Regions from separate parts of the Nonomuraea sp. NPDC050680 genome, predicted to be linked through region 2. Evidence: predicted binding sites of a transcription regulator. Region 2 holds the regulator's gene; the other holds the start of a gene.
What was found. Region 2 encodes LexA, which represses DNA repair genes until DNA is damaged. Its sites were predicted from a motif close to TCGAACANNTGTTCGA; they were not measured.
Positions count from the first base shown of each region.

Region 1: AB0H88_RS01385 (SAV_6107 family HEPN domain-containing protein) is a predicted target of LexA. The motif match lies at 5,121-5,136, and genes of this name have one in related genera.

Region 1 covers NZ_JBFAIF010000001.1:287,027-294,864, forward strand. Annotated here, with positions in the region: gene AB0H88_RS01365 (amino acid permease) at 1-1,313, shown strand, start outside; gene AB0H88_RS01370 (universal stress protein) at 1,310-2,176, shown strand; gene AB0H88_RS01375 (transcriptional regulator) at 2,649-3,143, shown strand; gene AB0H88_RS01380 (hypothetical protein) at 3,660-3,944, shown strand; gene AB0H88_RS01385 (SAV_6107 family HEPN domain-containing protein) at 4,411-4,857, opposite strand; gene AB0H88_RS01390 (ferredoxin) at 5,560-5,751, opposite strand; gene AB0H88_RS01395 (cytochrome P450) at 5,759-6,949, opposite strand; gene AB0H88_RS01400 (helix-turn-helix domain-containing protein) at 7,050-7,652, shown strand; gene AB0H88_RS01405 (alpha-galactosidase) at 7,657-7,838, opposite strand, start outside.
Region 2 covers NZ_JBFAIF010000007.1:181,051-188,888, forward strand. Annotated here, with positions in the region: gene AB0H88_RS25210 (DEAD/DEAH box helicase) at 1-444, opposite strand, end outside; gene AB0H88_RS25215 (cold-shock protein) at 799-1,002, opposite strand; gene lexA (transcriptional repressor LexA) at 1,631-2,341, opposite strand; gene AB0H88_RS25225 (LysM peptidoglycan-binding domain-containing protein) at 3,615-3,884, shown strand; gene nrdR (transcriptional regulator NrdR) at 4,480-4,935, shown strand; gene AB0H88_RS25235 (vitamin B12-dependent ribonucleotide reductase) at 4,932-7,778, shown strand.

The DNA.
Region 1 (7,838 bases), on a different contig from region 2:
CGCTGTTCAGCGTCGGCGCCACGCTCGGCACCGGCATCTTCGTCATCCTCGGGCAGGCCGTGCCGAAGGCGGGTCCCGCCGTCGTGCTGGCCTTCGTGCTGGCCGCGATCACGGCGCTGTTCTCCGCGCTGTCGTACGCGGAGCTGGCCGGCACGATCCCGGTGTCCGGCTCGTCCTACTCCTACGCGTACGCGACGCTGGGCGAGATCGTCGCCTGGATCTGCGGCTGGTGCCTCATGCTGGAGTACGCGGTGTCGGTCGCGGCGGTGTCGGTCGGCTGGGGCGAATACCTCAACTCCTTCCTGCACAGCCTGTTCGGCTGGACGCTGCCCGCCTCGATCACCCACTCCCCCGGCCAGGACGGCGGTGTGGTCAACGTCACCGCGATCCTCATCGTGCTGCTGGCCACCTGGCTGCTGCTGCGCGGGGCGTCGGAGAGCGCCACGGCCAACGCCGTGTTCGTGCTCATCAAGGTCGCCGTGCTGGTCTTCTTCTGTGTGGTGGCCTTCACCGCGTTCAGGGCCGGGCACTTCTCGCCGTTCGCGCCCATGGGCGTGGCGGGCGTCACGGCCGCCGCCTCGCAGGTGTTCTTCTCCTACATCGGCTTCGACGCCGCCTCCACCGCCGGCGAGGAGGCCAAGAACCCCAAGCGCGACCTGCCCCTGGCGATCATCCTGTCGCTGGCCATCGTCACGGTCGTCTATGTCCTGGTGGCCGTGGCCGCGATCGGCGCCATGCCGTGGACCGACTTCGACCCCGAGCGCACCGAAGCCAGCCTCTCCTACATCGTGAACCTCGCCACCGGCGCCACCTGGCCGGGCCTGATCGTCTCCTTCGGCGCCGTCGTGGCCATCGCCAGCGTCGTCCTGACCGTCATCTACGGCCAGACCCGCATCCTGTTCGCCATGTCCCGCGACGGGCTCATCCCGCACATCTTCCAGAAGGTGAACCCGCGCCACCAGGTCCCCGTCGCCAACACGCTCATCGTGGCGGCGTTCATCTCCGTACTGGCCGGACTGGTGCCGCTGGGCCAGCTCGCCGAGGCCACGAGCATCGGGACGCTGTTCGCCTTCGCCATCGTCAACATCGGCGTGCTCGTGCTCCGCTACCGCAGCCCCGAGCTGCCGCGCAGCTTCCGCACGCCGCTCTTCCCCGCCACGCCGATCCTCGGCACGATCTTTTGCGTCATCGTGATGGCCGGTCTCGCGGGCGTCACCTGGCAGGCGTTCGGCCTCTGGATGCTGGCGGGCCTGATCTGCTACTTCCTGTACGGCTATCGCCACTCGCGGTTGAACACCGAGGTGCCCAGATGAAGCTCGAAAGCGTGCTGGCCGGATTCATCCCCGAGCCGAGAGGACGTGACGCGCTGGCGCTGGCCGTGCTCCTGGCCGGACAGGTCAAGGGGCAGCTGACGGTGGCGTACGTGCAGCCGCCCGTGTGGACCACGCCGGGGCCCGCGCGCGCCGACCTGACCGAGTGGCGCAAGTACCTGCAAGAACAGGCGCAGGCCACGCTCGGGCAGGCCCGGGCGCTCACCGGGGGCAAGGCGGACTACGTCGTCCACACCAATAGAGGCAGTGGACGCGGCCTGGTTGACCTGGCCCGCAAACGCGCGGCCGACGTCGTCGTGATCGGCTCCGCGCCGGGCGGCGGCAGGGGCCGGATCTCCGTCGGCAGCACCGCCGACCAGCTGCTGCACTCCTCGACGGTGCCGGTCATGCTGGTCCCGCGCGGTTACGCGGACGCGCTGCCCGCGGCCCTCGAGCGGATCACGGTCGCCTACCGCCGCGGCCCCTGCGCCGACGCTGCGGTGCGCGACGCCGCAGAGGCCGCGGTCATCCTTGACGTGCCGCTGCGGCTGGTCACCCTGCTGGTCCGCGGCGCCCGCCGCGCCAAGATCGAGGAGGACATGCTCACGCGGCTGCGCGACCAGGTGGCGGACGACCTGCAAGAGGCGGCCACCGGGCAGCGGCGGCACATCCGGGCGGAGTTCGAGATCCTGGAGGGCCGCGACGTGGCACAGGCCATGGGCCAGACGTCGTGGTCGCCGGGCGAACTGCTCATCTGCGCATCCAGCAACGCGGGGCCGTTGCGGCGGGTGTTCCTCGGGGACACCTCGCTCAAAATCGTCCGTGCGGCCACGTGTCCAGTCATGATCCTAACCCGTCAACACTGACCCCGGCGCCACACCAGCCGCCCCACCGCCGGCCCCACCGCCCGCCACTTCAGCCGCCCCATCGCTCGTCGCCGCGCTCTCGGCAGTGCTCTTGGGCGGCCCTCACCGGCCTTCTCAAGGCCTCTCACCTCGGTCTCCACGCGATCACTGACATGGTTTAGAGGTGATTTCCACCATGCCTGTCACCGGACAAACAGTGACGAAGTATTGTTACTCATGGGACAAGAGGGGCTATTAAGTCGTTCCATCCCGGATCGGATTCGGCATCTTTTTTCCAATCAGCTTGACCTTCGGCGTCCGCCCCTTTACCGTCACTGTGCGTAACCACACTGCGCGGCGTTATGGGGTAAACCCAGAGCCATGGCTACCGATGGTGCCCAACAAGGCACACACCCCCCGGTGGCCGGGGCATTCGCCGCAAGGGAGCACAATCTACTGAGAGCGCTACATACGAGAGCCGGGGGGCCACACGATGCCGTCTGAGTACGCAAAGTCGCTGGGTGCACGACTCCGCGCCATCCGCACCCAGCAGGGCCTGTCCCTGCATGGAGTCGAAGAGAAGTCGCGTGGCAGGTGGAAAGCCGTGGTCGTGGGCTCGTACGAGCGGGGCGACCGTGCTGTAACGGTTCAGAAACTTGCCGAGCTTGCCGACTTCTACGGGGTGCCCGTCTCCGAGCTGCTGCCCGGCGGTGCCGCGCCGAGCCCGCTCGGCCCGACACCGAAGCTTGTCATCGACCTGGAACGTCTTGCGACGCTGCCGAAGGAGAAGGCCGGGGCACTCGCCCGTTACGCGGCCACCATCCAGAGCCAGCGTGGCGACTACAACGGGAAGGTCCTGTCGATCCGCCAGGAGGACCTGCGTTCCCTGGCCGTGATCTACGACAAGTCGCCGAGTGAGCTGACAGAGGAGCTCATCAGCTGGGGCGTCCTCGACGCGGAGGCCCGCCGCGCCGTCGAGTCCTTCTGACCACTCCTGTTTTCGGGGCGCGCCATGTGACGGGCGCGTCCCTGTTTTTCTTCTTCGCACTCCCGTACGGCGGCACGGTGAACCTCCGTACGGGAGCATGAGGACACACCTGGGGCCCTCGCAGGCCCTACGCGACCCCGTAGGCCCTTCGCGACGCACGCTGCCAATCGCCGTGCCTGCCGGCTCTTCGCGGCCCCGAAGCCTCTTCGCGATTCCGTAGGTCCCGCCGCGCGAGTTCACCGGCGCGAGCCCAGCGGCACACCCCCGCCCAAGCCTGCCGAACACGGTCCTCCGCACGCCCACGCCCATCCCGGGGCACATTCACAGCGCGGGCCCAGCCGCACACCCTCGCGCGTATCCGCACCTCCACCGCGTCCACACGACCACACACGCAGGTCCAGTCGCGCAGGTCCAGCGGAGTCCGGCCGCCCAGAGGCCCACCGCGTTCGCCCAGACAGAGCCAGGGAGACGGCACTTTTCCTAGCAATATCGAACGCCAGTTCGTATAATGGATCAATGCATCTCGACACGAAAGGCCTACCAGGGTTGTGGCGGCCGCCGATCGTCGAACATGCCGCGACGACGTTCTCGACCACCGGCGACGGCGGCGAAGCGCGTTATCTGCTGGCGTGGGGCGATACGGAAGGAGAGCGGTGGGGATTCCTGCTATGGCCCCCGCAGACGCTGAACACCGACGACGGCACCGAGCACATGGGCCAGGCCCAGTGGGTGCGCTGGCAGGACATCCGGCCGGTGAACGGCGAGGATTACAGCACCGTACCGCTGTGCGATCCGATGTGAACCACCCCCTGACGCGCCGCTGAGGACGTACGCGCAGCCCGGCCGGGACTCGTACGCCGAGCAGGCCGGGCCCCGCGGAGCGAGCAGGCCGGGCCCCGCGGAGCGAGCAGGTCAGGAGACCCGCGCACCGAGCATGGCGGGACACGTACATCGGGCGTGGTGCGACACCGAGCGAGCAGGTTGAGGCGCGTAGAGCGGACAGGAGCACTCGGGGCAGAGCAGATCGACGCGGCGACGAAGGCGGAACACAACTCGCCTTCGTCGCCGCGCGGTTGCGTCCGGTGCGTCCTCGCTGCACCCGCGTTTTTGCGCATGCTTCAGGCGTCGTGCTCTGCTTCCACCGGGTTGGCGTGGTCGTCCATGGTCGGGATGGTCTGCTGGCCCTCGCCTGGGTCGGTGTGTTCGCTCGTGTTCGGGTTGTCCGGCTGCCCACTCGCCGCCGATGGCGGCGGCGCGAGCGGTGTGGTCAGCCGGCCAGGGGGACCTCGACCGGGAGTTGGGGTTGAGCAGGGACGCCCAGGATGTCCTGGACTACGGCGACGAAGGTGTCGGCTTCGGCCAGGAGCTCGTCCGCGTCAGCGGCGCTGACGCCACGGACCATGCCGGCCTCGGCGGCGGCGCGCTTGGCGGCGCTCACCGAGAAGTAGGCGGCCCATTCCGCGAGCTTGGGCTCCGCCTCCGGGAGCAGCTCCCAGGCGCTGCGCAGGCGGCGCCTGCGGCCTTCCATCGGGCGCGGGCGGGCGGCCAGGATCGCCGCCGCCGCTCGCAGGGCTGCCAGGTGCGCTGCCACGTATCGGGATGCCGGGGTGCGAGCTGCTGTCGCCTCCGCCAGGCAGGAATGTGAATCCGTCAGGTGCGCCCTAACCGCGGGCGACAGCCGGGGCCCCTGCGTGTCGCTGAGCCTTGGTGCCATCTTGCGCGCCTCCTTGGAGTCATGGCGGCTCCCGGCGTCTCCGCCGGTGAAGCCAAGGTTCGCAGACCCCACCGACAATTCCGCCGGGCTGGCCGGACGAGGAGCTTCCCCGCACCCCGTCCGGCCAGGACGCGCCCACTCGTCTCCGCCGACGACGAGGACACGCCCTTCGCCCTGGAGCCTGATCGCGGGTCTCGCTTGGGGGAAGCGAACGGCCCGCGACCAGGTCCTACGACGTGAGCCGCGAGCCTCACGTCACTAGGTCGAACATAATTTCGATCACGCTCGGTGTCAACCTGTTCTACGAACACAGATTCGATCAGTGTGAGGGAGGGAGGACGATACGCCGATTGACGTGCAGCGGGACGGGCTGGGACGGGGTGAGGGGATGCGCAGAAGACACGCAGGGACACGTGAGAGGGCGTAGCAGCGGGCAGCACAGAAGCGGGTAGCAAGCTCGGGGGCACCCAGAGGTCCGCAGTCAGCGGTCCGGGCCCAGCTGGTCCGCGAAAGTGGCGCGTCCGCGCTGGGTATCGGCAACCGAGGGCCGATAGACGATCGCGCCAGAAGACGGTCGCGGCGACGGCGGGGGCGGTTCGGGCCGGGCAAGCCGTAAGACGGCCGTCCAGTCCGTACGGCAAGAAGGCACCCGCCGTCGACGCAGAGAACCCAGCAAATCGAAAACCCGTGCGGGCGGCTGCCTCAGACCACCGAGATGGCGCCTGACGGGCACAGCGTCACAGCGCGGCGGACGGCGTCTTCCAGTTCGGCCGGTGGGGTGGAGTCAAGGACCACCACGGTCCCCTCCTCCTCGCTCTGGTCGAATATCGCCGGCACCGTCAGCGCGCACATGCCCGCACCGATGCACACCGTCGTGTCTGCCTTGATCTCCATCATTGACCTACCAGGTGACAGGGAGGCGGTGCACACCATAGATGCTCATATCCGAGCGCATCGGCACCTCCTCCGGTGATATGGCCAAGCGTAGGCCGGGGAAGCGCCGTAGGAGCGCCGGGTAGGCGATGCGCATCTCGGCCCGGGCCAGCTGCTGGCCGAGACACTGGTGGATGCCGTGGCCGAACGTGAGGTGGCCCGTGGCGGGCCTGGCCAGGTCGAGGGCGTCGCCGTCCGGAAAGCGGGACGGATCGCGGTTGGCCACCGGGAGGTGGATCGTGACCGATTCGCCGGCCTTGACGAGCCGGCCCTCGATCTCGACGTCCTCCAGCGCGCTCCTGACCGGACCGAGGTGGATGATCGTGAGGTAGCGCAGGAGCTCCTCGACGCCGTTCTCGACCGCGGCCGGGTCGTCGCGCATGAGGGCGAGCTGGGCGGGGTTGGTGAGCAGCGCGTAGGTGCCGAGGCCGAGCATGTTCGCGGTCGTCTCGTGGCCGGCCACCAGCAGCAGGAACGCGACGCCCGTGAGCTCCTCGTCGTTCAGCTCGCCGTTCTCGATCAGCCCGCTGAGCAGGTCGCCCTCCGGCTTCGCGCGCTTGCGCTGGATCAGCCCGTACAGGTACGCGGAGATGCGGGTCATCGCGCCGACGGCGTCCTCGGCCTTGGTCTCCAGGTTGACGAGCACCTTGGTGTCTTCCTGGAACTGCGCCCGGTCCTCGTACGGCACCCCGAGCAGCTCGCAGATCACCAGCGACGGGATGGGCAGCGCGAACTCCTGCACCAGGTCAACCGGCTTGGCCGCGGCCTCCATGGCGTCCAGGCAGGCCTCGGTGATCTCGGCGATCCTCGGCTCCAGCTCCTTCATCCTGCGCACGGTGAACTGGCCGGTGAGGAGCTTGCGGTAGCGGGTGTGCTCGGGGGCGTCCATGCGCAGGAAGAACCCGGGCGGCACCCGGAAACCCTGTTCCTTCGCGAGCTGCATCCGGGCCGGGATCGGCGGGTGGATGAGCTCGGGCCGGTTGCTGAAGCGCGCGTCGGCGAGCACGGCGCGGGCGGCGGCGTAGCCGGTCACGATCCAGCCGAGGTGCCCGTCGGCGTAGGTCATGCGGTGGATCGGCGTTTGTTCTCGTAGCTCGGCGATTTCGTCGGGCGGATCGAAGGGGCGCTGGCGGGTGGTGGTGAGGGTCAGATCCGACATGGTGTGACTCCTTTCGCGTGGTCAACTCCACCAGAAAACCTCATTCGCTGCAAAACTTCAATGGATGAAAATCCCTAAGTTCGGCGGTACAGTTCCCGACATGGTGGGACTACGGGAGCGCAAGAAGCAGCGCACACGCCGGGCGCTGATCGAGGCCGCGCTCCGGCTGTTCGACGAGAAGGGCTTCGAGGAGACCACGCTGGCCGAGATCGCGGCCGAGGCCGAGGTGTCGACGCGGACGTTCTTCAGCTACTTCGCCAGTAAGGAGGACGTGCTGTTCTTCGACGGCGCGTCGCGCATGGCGCGGGCCGTCGAGATGATCTCGTCCAGGAAGCCCGGCGAGCGCGTCGCCGACCTGCTGCTGCGGCTCGTACGGGCGAGCCTGCGGTGGGCGAGCGACGACGACCTCTCCATCATGGAAGTGCCCCTGCGGATGCGGCTCATCATGACCGTCCCCTCCTTGCAGGCACGGGCGCTGCATCTGCTGTTCGACAACCAGCTCCAGCTGGCGCGGGCGCTGGAGGACGCCTTTCCCGGCGAGCTCGACCACGTGGACGCGGCCGCGGCCGTGGGCGCGCTGATCGGCGCCGTCAAGCTCGCGGTCATCTCCACCATCAACCGGGGCGGGTCGCTGGAGCAGGCGGAGAAGTCGGCCGTGCGCGCCGCCGAGCTCGCCCTGCGCGGCCTTTCATCGATCGGATGACCGGCTACACCGAGCGCAGGCGGATCAGTGCGCTGGCGTAGTCGCCCGGGGGCAGGTCCAGCCGCAGGCCCGCCGACATCAGCAGGGCTCCATGGTGCGACTGCCCGGTGTCCTCGTCACGGTAGCGGCCCAGCGGGTCGAGCCCGGCCAGGCGGAGCGGCACGAGCGGCGTCCCGTGCGCGACGG
Region 2 (7,838 bases):
AGGGACGAGGATCAGGGCAAGCGGCTGCCGCGATTCGGCGCGCTGTCCGGAGGTGCGGACGAGCAGGGCCAGGCCGAAGGCGAGTGTCTTGCCTGATCCGGTGCGCCCCCGCCCCAGGACGTCCCGGCCGGCCAGGGAGTTCGGCAGCGTGGCCGCCTGGATCGGGAACGGTTCATTCATGCCCAGGCTGGTGAGCATCGTCAGCAGCGCGGGCGGCATCTTCAGTTCAGCGAATGTCGCGGCGGCGGGCAGGGCCGGGGTGACGGTGACCGGCAGCGCGAACTCCCCCTGGAGCGCGGCGGGCCGCCGCCCGTAGCCGGAACGACTGGGGGCGCCTGAACGGCCCTGAGCCGGCGAGCCGAATCGGCCGCCCCTGCCGGGGTTGGCAGAGCCGCCCGTACGGGTCGGGGAGTAGCGGTCGTGTGTGCGAGTTGCACGGTTCATGCAGAACCTTCCTTGATGCGGCACGTGTCAGGTGATTCTCGACGCGATGAGCGGCACAAGAACAGCGAGCACGAGCCGAAGAAAAGACGAGTCGAGTCGGCGGAAAACAGCCTGGCCTCGTACCTCGAAATGGTCGGCATTCGCCGGAAAGAATGGCGGCGATGCCGGGCCGTAGGACTGGGGCGGGCTTATGCCCGAACCGGAGCCATCAGGGGTGCATCGGTGTGCGGCGGAAGAACGGACATGTTGTTCTTCGCGGTTTGTGAGGCCGTCACGGCACATCGGGTACCACAAAAGCAGCGCGCTGGGGCCCGCACCCTACGGCGCGGGCCCCAGCTGCGTGGTACGTCAGTGTCAGGCGGGAACGATGTTCTCCGCCTGCGGCCCCTTCTGGCCTTGCGTGACGTCGAAGCTCACCTTCTGGCCTTCCTGGAGCTCGCGGTAGCCCTGGGCGGCGATGTTCGAGTAGTGGGCGAAGACGTCAGCGCCGCCACCATCCTGCTCGATGAAGCCGAAACCCTTTTCCGCGTTGAACCACTTCACTGTGCCAGTAGCCATTTTGTATCTCCTTCGGGGCAGTGCCCGTAAGGCTCGCTCCGTGCGAGCCTCGCGTCGCCGCGATGATTGCCCCGTCCGGAAAAGCACCGGCAATACAAAAGTGCCACCACCGGCACAGGACGCCGGCGAGGGCACTTGAAGTCTTTGGGAACCACAACTGCAACTGAGAACGACAGTATCACAGTGCTCGTTTCCGAGGAAAGCGAGGGTCCACGTTCATCGGTTACGCCATAAACCTAACCGCGCGCCGCACCAATTTCTGCATCTGCGGCAATAGATATTCACTTCGGCGAGCCCTTTTCGCCCTGAAGCGGCAGGTCACAGGCTTATTGCGAGCTCCTGAGCTAGATCTACAAGCAGAGAAGCCCCTGGTAGATGCGTTGTCGACCAAGAGCAACAGCTTCGCCGAAATGCTCGGACGCTCGTCGATGGCAGGCCCAGGAGGTGGCTGGTGGTGAAACAGCACCAACCGCTCGTGGATCACAGGAGTGGCGTCTTCCTGCCATGCCCATCAGCCACCCGTACGGTCGATACCCGTCATACATGTGTATGGTCCATGACCACCCATAAGACACACCTACAGCGCTCCGGGCGCATGATCTTCATGCGCCCGGAAGCGTGTGCGGCGTCAGAGGCGGCGGAGGACCGCTACGACCTTGCCGAGGACGCTGGCCTCGTCGCCGGGGATCGGGTCGTAGTTGGCGTTGTGCGGCACCAGCCAGACGTGGCCGTCCTTGCGCTTGAACGTCTTCACTGTGGCCTCGCCCTCGATCATGGCCGCCACGATGTCGCCGCTCTCCGCGACCGGCTGCTGGCGGACGACGACCCAGTCGCCGTCGGCGATGGCGGCGTCGATCATCGAATCACCGGCGACCTGCAAGAGGAAGAGGGTGCCTTCACCGACCAACTGCTTGGGCAGGGCGAAGACGTCTTCGACGCTCTCCTCGGCGAGGATCGGGCCGCCAGCGGCGATCCGGCCGACCAGCGGCACATAGGCGGCCGTGGGCCTGTTCACCGGGGCGTCGGACTCATTGGCGGTGTCGGGATCGACCCAGAGCGCGGGCTCCCCGGGCAGACGAACCTCGAGCGCGCGGGGCCGGTGGGGGTCGCGTCTCAGGTAGCCCTTGCGCTGCAACGCCGTCAACTGGTGCGACACGCTGGACGTGCTCGTCAGTTGCACGGCCTCGCCGATCTCGCGCATGGACGGCGGGTAGCCCCGCTGTTGGACCGAGTCGCGAATCACCTCGAGGATCTTGCGTTGCCTGGGCGTCAGTCCCAGGGAGTCACGCCGACGCACCGCGAGGTCACTGACCCCGTTGGTGTCATCCCGATCGCTCATGATCTGCCTCCTCGCCCGGCGGCCCGCCTCACCGGCGAATCTCCCGGTCCGTGGTCTTCGTGTCGCACACAGCGACCGTATCGCTGTTGAAGATCATCTTCAAACAATTGTTCGAGTCTTCCTCGAAATTGTTGGCAGCTTGGTGTACAACATCGTACGGGAGTTCGATCGACACCGTGTTCGATTTGCCGATCTTTATTGGGCCTTTTTTCGGGCCGGGACGGCTGGGAGGTCAAACATGCGAGCGACCACCATCACAGATGCCACCAGCGACGACGTCAAGCGACTCACCCTCCTGGCAGACGCCACCCGGCGACCGATGGCAGGGGGCGGCGACACAGGTGACGACCGGGGGGACGGTTGCCGGGGCGGCGATTCCGCCGACCGACCAGATCGCGAACGCCCGAATAAATGTGACAACTATGACAACCGGGCTCCGGGGTCCGTCGGTCCAGGGCCTGCTGGCCCGCCGTCTGTTGGCCCGCCGTCTGTTGGCCCGCCGTCTGTTGGCCCGCCGTCTGTTGGCCCGGCGTCTGTTGGCCCGGCGTCTGTCGGCCCGGGATCGGCCGGTCCGGGGCCTGGCGGTCGGGGGTCCGCTGCCCCGGGACCAGAAGGTCGTTTCGGGATAGCGAGCGGGACCCGTTCCGGAACCGGGGATGTGGGCCGTCTACGGACTGGGGGCGGGAGCCTTCGCGAGGGTGGAGACGGAGGCCGTTTGGGCAGGGAAGGCGGGGCACGGCCTGGACGCGCGGGCGGGGGTCGTCCCGAATACGGCAGCGGCGGCCGTCCGGGGGGAGGCAGCGTACGTGCCGGGGGCGGGTCGTCTGGCAGAGGGCCTCTCAGCCGTCGGACCGCGGCGCAGGGAAGACCGCGCCTGTGGCTGGTGCCCCCGCCCCGCCCTGACGCCGACCACACACCACCGCCTGGTGGAGGAGTACGACCTACGGGCACGACCGGGCAACACCCGGTGGAGTCCGGAGGCTCAGCGGAAGTCGGGCGATCGCTGGAGCACGGGAACTCGTCACTTCGGGCGAGCGACGGCCGTGCGGAGGGGTTTATTCGCGATCCGGACGTTCGGTCCCGCGAGGCAGAGAGCCGATCCGGGGGCCGGGCCCGTGAGGTGCCGGGTTCGTACCCGCGCCCCCGGCGTAAGGGCGGTCTGCCTGCGGATCGGACCCGTCTGTCCAGGAGGCAGGCCGGCGTCACCCGGCGGGGGCGGCGTAATCCTCCCGTACGGCTCACGCGACGAGGGCGGGCCGTACTGGTGATGGCCATGGCTCTGCTGTCCCTGGGCGGCTTCTGGCTCGGCACCCGCGCTGTCAGCCAGGCGTCCGCGGCGCCCGCCGTACCGAGTCACGCGGGCCTGCCCTGGGTGACCGTCCACGAGGGGGACACGCTCTGGACGATCGCCGACGCGGCGGCTCCCGATGAGGGTGACCCCGGGGCGGTGGTGACCGAGATCAAGCGGCTGAACGACCTGCGCGGATCGCTCATCCGCCCGGGCAGCCGCCTGTACGTCCCGACCCCCCACGCCCTGCCGTAAACCCCGAATGGCCCCAATGGTCCCCAATGGTCCCCAATGGGCCGGAAGGGGGCCGAATAGGCGCTGTGTGATCTGTGCAGTGGGCTGCCGTGTGGTGCTGTTCCATGACGTGCCGTACAGTCCCGAAACGGTCCATCCTCAACCGGCATCCACACGGTCCGTCGCCCGACGCGGTCCCGTCCTCAACCGGTGAGCGATACGGTCCGTCCCCAACCGAAAGCGTGGAGACGAGCGCGTACGGATGCGCCGCAAGAGATGTCTGTGAGCCGTGTTCACCCACGTGAGACCGGCCAACCAACGTGACCAGCGAGGCGAGGAACACACCCCCACCGGCCGGTGTTGACGACGACACGCCCGAGCCGGACCAAGGTGGCTGCGCTGATCAGCGACTTAGGCGGCAAGCCTCCGTCCAACTTGCGTTCATGGTCGCTCGCTTCTACGGTTGGACCACAACATCTAGTAGTTACACCGATGTAGTTCACCACAAATTGTGTTTCTCTGACCGCACCATGGCAAGCCGTGGGGCGTGCGCGAGCGTACGCAGAACAGTGCTTTACGTCTGTGGTGACCGCATGGTCGAGGAGGGCGAGCAAACGTGCACTGTCCGTTCTGTCGTCATCCTGACACGAGGGTCATCGACAGCCGCTCGACAGAGGACGGCGCGGCCATCCGCCGCCGCCGTACCTGTCCGGAATGCGGGCGCCGGTTCACCACGCAGGAGACCGTACTGCTGATGGTGAGCAAGCGCAGCGGAGTGACCGAGCCGTTCTCGCGTGACAAGGTCGTCGCGGGCGTGCGACGGGCCTGCCAGGGCAGGCCGGTGAGCGAGGATTCGCTGGCTCAGTTGGGCCAGCGCGTCGAGGAGGCCATCCGGGCCAAGGGTGCCGCCGAGCTCCCCTCCAACGAGGTGGGGCTGGCGATCCTGGGCCCGTTGCGGGAGTTGGACGAGGTGGCCTACTTGCGATTCGCATCGGTATATCGCGGTTTCGAGAGCCTGGCGGACTTCGAGGCCGAGATCGAACAGTTGAAGGCGGAGAAGGGGGAGTCATGACGGAGACGGCCAGCGGTTCAGTCACGCGCGGAGGCAAGCGTCCGCGTAAGGGGCTCAAGATGAAGCGCATCTTCACCAAGCCCGGTGTGCACCCATATGACGACATCCAGTGGGAGCGCCGCGACGTCGTCATGACCAATTGGCGCGACGGCTCGATCAATTTCGAGCAGCGGGGCGTCGAGTTTCCCGAGTTCTGGTCGGTCAACGCGGCCAACATCGTCACGACCAAATACTTCCGCGGCGCTGTGGGCACCCCGCAGCGTGAGTGGAGTCTGAAGCAGTTGGTCGACCGGGTCGTCGGCGTCTACACCAAGACCGCGGTGGAGCACGGCTACTTCGCCACCGACGAGGATGCCGAGATCTTCGACCACGAGTTGAAGCACGCGTTGACGCACCAGGTGTTCGCGTTCAACTCGCCGGTGTGGTTCAACGTGGGCACCGCGAGCCCTCAGCAAGTAAGCGCCTGCTTCATCTTGGCCGTGGACGACACGATGGAGTCGATCCTCGACTGGTACAAGGAAGAGGGCGTGATCTTCAAGGGCGGCTCGGGCTCGGGGGTCAACCTGTCCCGCATCCGCTCCTCGAAGGAGCTCCTGTCCAGCGGCGGCACGGCCAGCGGGCCGGTCTCGTTCATGCGCGGCGCCGACGCGAGCGCGGGCACCATCAAGTCCGGCGGCGCCACCCGCCGGGCGGCCAAGATGGTCGTGCTCGACGTCGACCACCCCGACATCGTGGAGTTCGTCGAGACCAAGGCCCGCGAGGAGGACAAGGTCCGCGCGCTGCGCGACGCCGGGTTCGACATGGACCTGGGCGGCAAGGACATCGTCTCGGTCCAGTACCAGAACGCCAACAACTCGGTGCGCGTCTCCGAGGAGTTCATGCACGCGGTCGAGAAGGGTGACGACTTCGCCCTGCGCGGCCGTCTGACCGGCGAGGTGATCGAGAAGGTCGACGCGCGGGAGCTGTTCCGCAAGATGGCCAAGGCCGCCTGGGAGTGCGCCGACCCCGGCGTCCAGTACGACGACACGATCAACGACTGGCACACCACCCCGGAGACCGGGCGCATCACCGCCAGCAACCCCTGCAGCGAGTACGTCCACCTCGACAACTCCTCCTGCAACCTGGCCAGCATCAACCTGCTGAAGTTCCTGCGGGACGACGACACCTTCGACGTCGCGAACTTCGTCAAGCTGACCGAGCTGATCATCACGGCCATGGACGTGTCGATCACGTTCGCCGACTTCCCGACCGAGAAGATCGGCGAGACGACCCGCGCCTACCGCCAGCTCGGCATCGGCTACGCGAACCTGGGCGCACTGCTCATGGCCACCGGCCACGCCTACGACTCCGACGGCGGCCGCGCGGTCGCCGGGGCGATCACGTCGCTGATGACCGGTGTGTCCTACCGGCGCAGCGCCGAGCTGGCCGGGGTCGTCGGCCCGTACGACGGCTACGCCCGCAACGCCGAGCCGCACAAGCGGATCATGCGCAAGCACGCCGCCGCCAACGACGACCTGCGCACGGTCGGCTCGATGGACGCCAAGATCCACGCCGAGGCGTCCCGTCAGTGGTCGGAGTGCCTCAAGGCCGGCGAGAAGAACGGCTACCGCAACGCCCAGGCCAGCCTGCTCGCGCCCACGGGCACCATCGGCCTGATGATGGACTGCGACACCACCGGCATCGAGCCCGACCTGGCGCTGGTCAAGTTCAAGAAGCTCGTCGGCGGCGGCTCCATGCAGATCGTCAACCAGACGATCCCGCGCGCGCTCAGGCAGCTCAACTACCAGCAGGAGCAGATCGAGGCCATCGTCGAGTACATCGCCGAGCACGGCCACGTCGTCGACGCCCCCGGCCTGCGCAGGGAGCACTACGAGGTGTTCGACTGCGCGATGGGCGAGCGGGCCATCGCCCCGATGGGTCACGTCCGCATGATGGCCGCCGCGCAGCCGTTCCTGTCCGGCGCGATCTCCAAGACGGTCAACCTGCCGGAGTCGGCCACGATCGACGACATCGAGCAGGTCTACCTGGAGGGCTGGCGGCTCGGCCTCAAGGCGCTGGCGGTCTACCGCGACAACTGCAAGGTCGGCCAGCCGCTGTCGGCCGGCGGCAGCAAGAAGGAAGCCGAGAAGGCTGACAAGGCCGACAAGGCGGCCGAGATCGCCGAGCCCGAGGTCCGGGTCATCGAGGTCAACCGGCCCACCAGGCGCAGGATGCCCAACCAGCGGCCGAGCATGACCACCCGCTTCACGGTCGGCGGCGCCAAGGGCTACATGACCGCCTCGTCCTACCCCGACGACGGGCTCGGCGAGGTCTTCCTGAAGATGTCCAAGCAGGGTTCGACGCTGGCGGGCGTCATGGACGCCTTCTCCGTGGCGATCTCGATAGGGCTCCAGTACGGCGTGCCGCTCGAGACGTACATGAGCAAGTTCGTCAACATGCGCTTCGAGCCCGCCGGGATGACGGACGACCCCGACATCCGGATGGCCACCTCGGTGATGGACTACATCTTCCGCCGCCTGGCCCTCGACCACCTGCCCTACGACGAGCGGGCGGCGCTGGGCATCTTCTCGGCGGCCGAGCGTGCCGCGCAGCAGCGCGGCGAGGACCCGGCCGCGCTCCAGGAGGCGGTCGACCGCGAGGCGCTCGCCCAGTCGGCGCCGATCGAGGCGAAGCAGGAGGCGGAGCAGAAGGCAGAGCCGGAGCCGGTGCGGGAGTTCACGCTGGAGAACCACCAGCGCATCACCGCCGACGCCCCGCTCTGCATGACCTGCGGCACCAAGATGCGCCCGGCGGGCAGCTGCTACGTCTGCGAGGGCTGCGGCTCCACCAGCGGCTGCAGCTAGACATAGGCGCAGTTGCCGTTGCTGCAACACTCGGCCTGACCAGCTAAGGCTCTGGTCGCG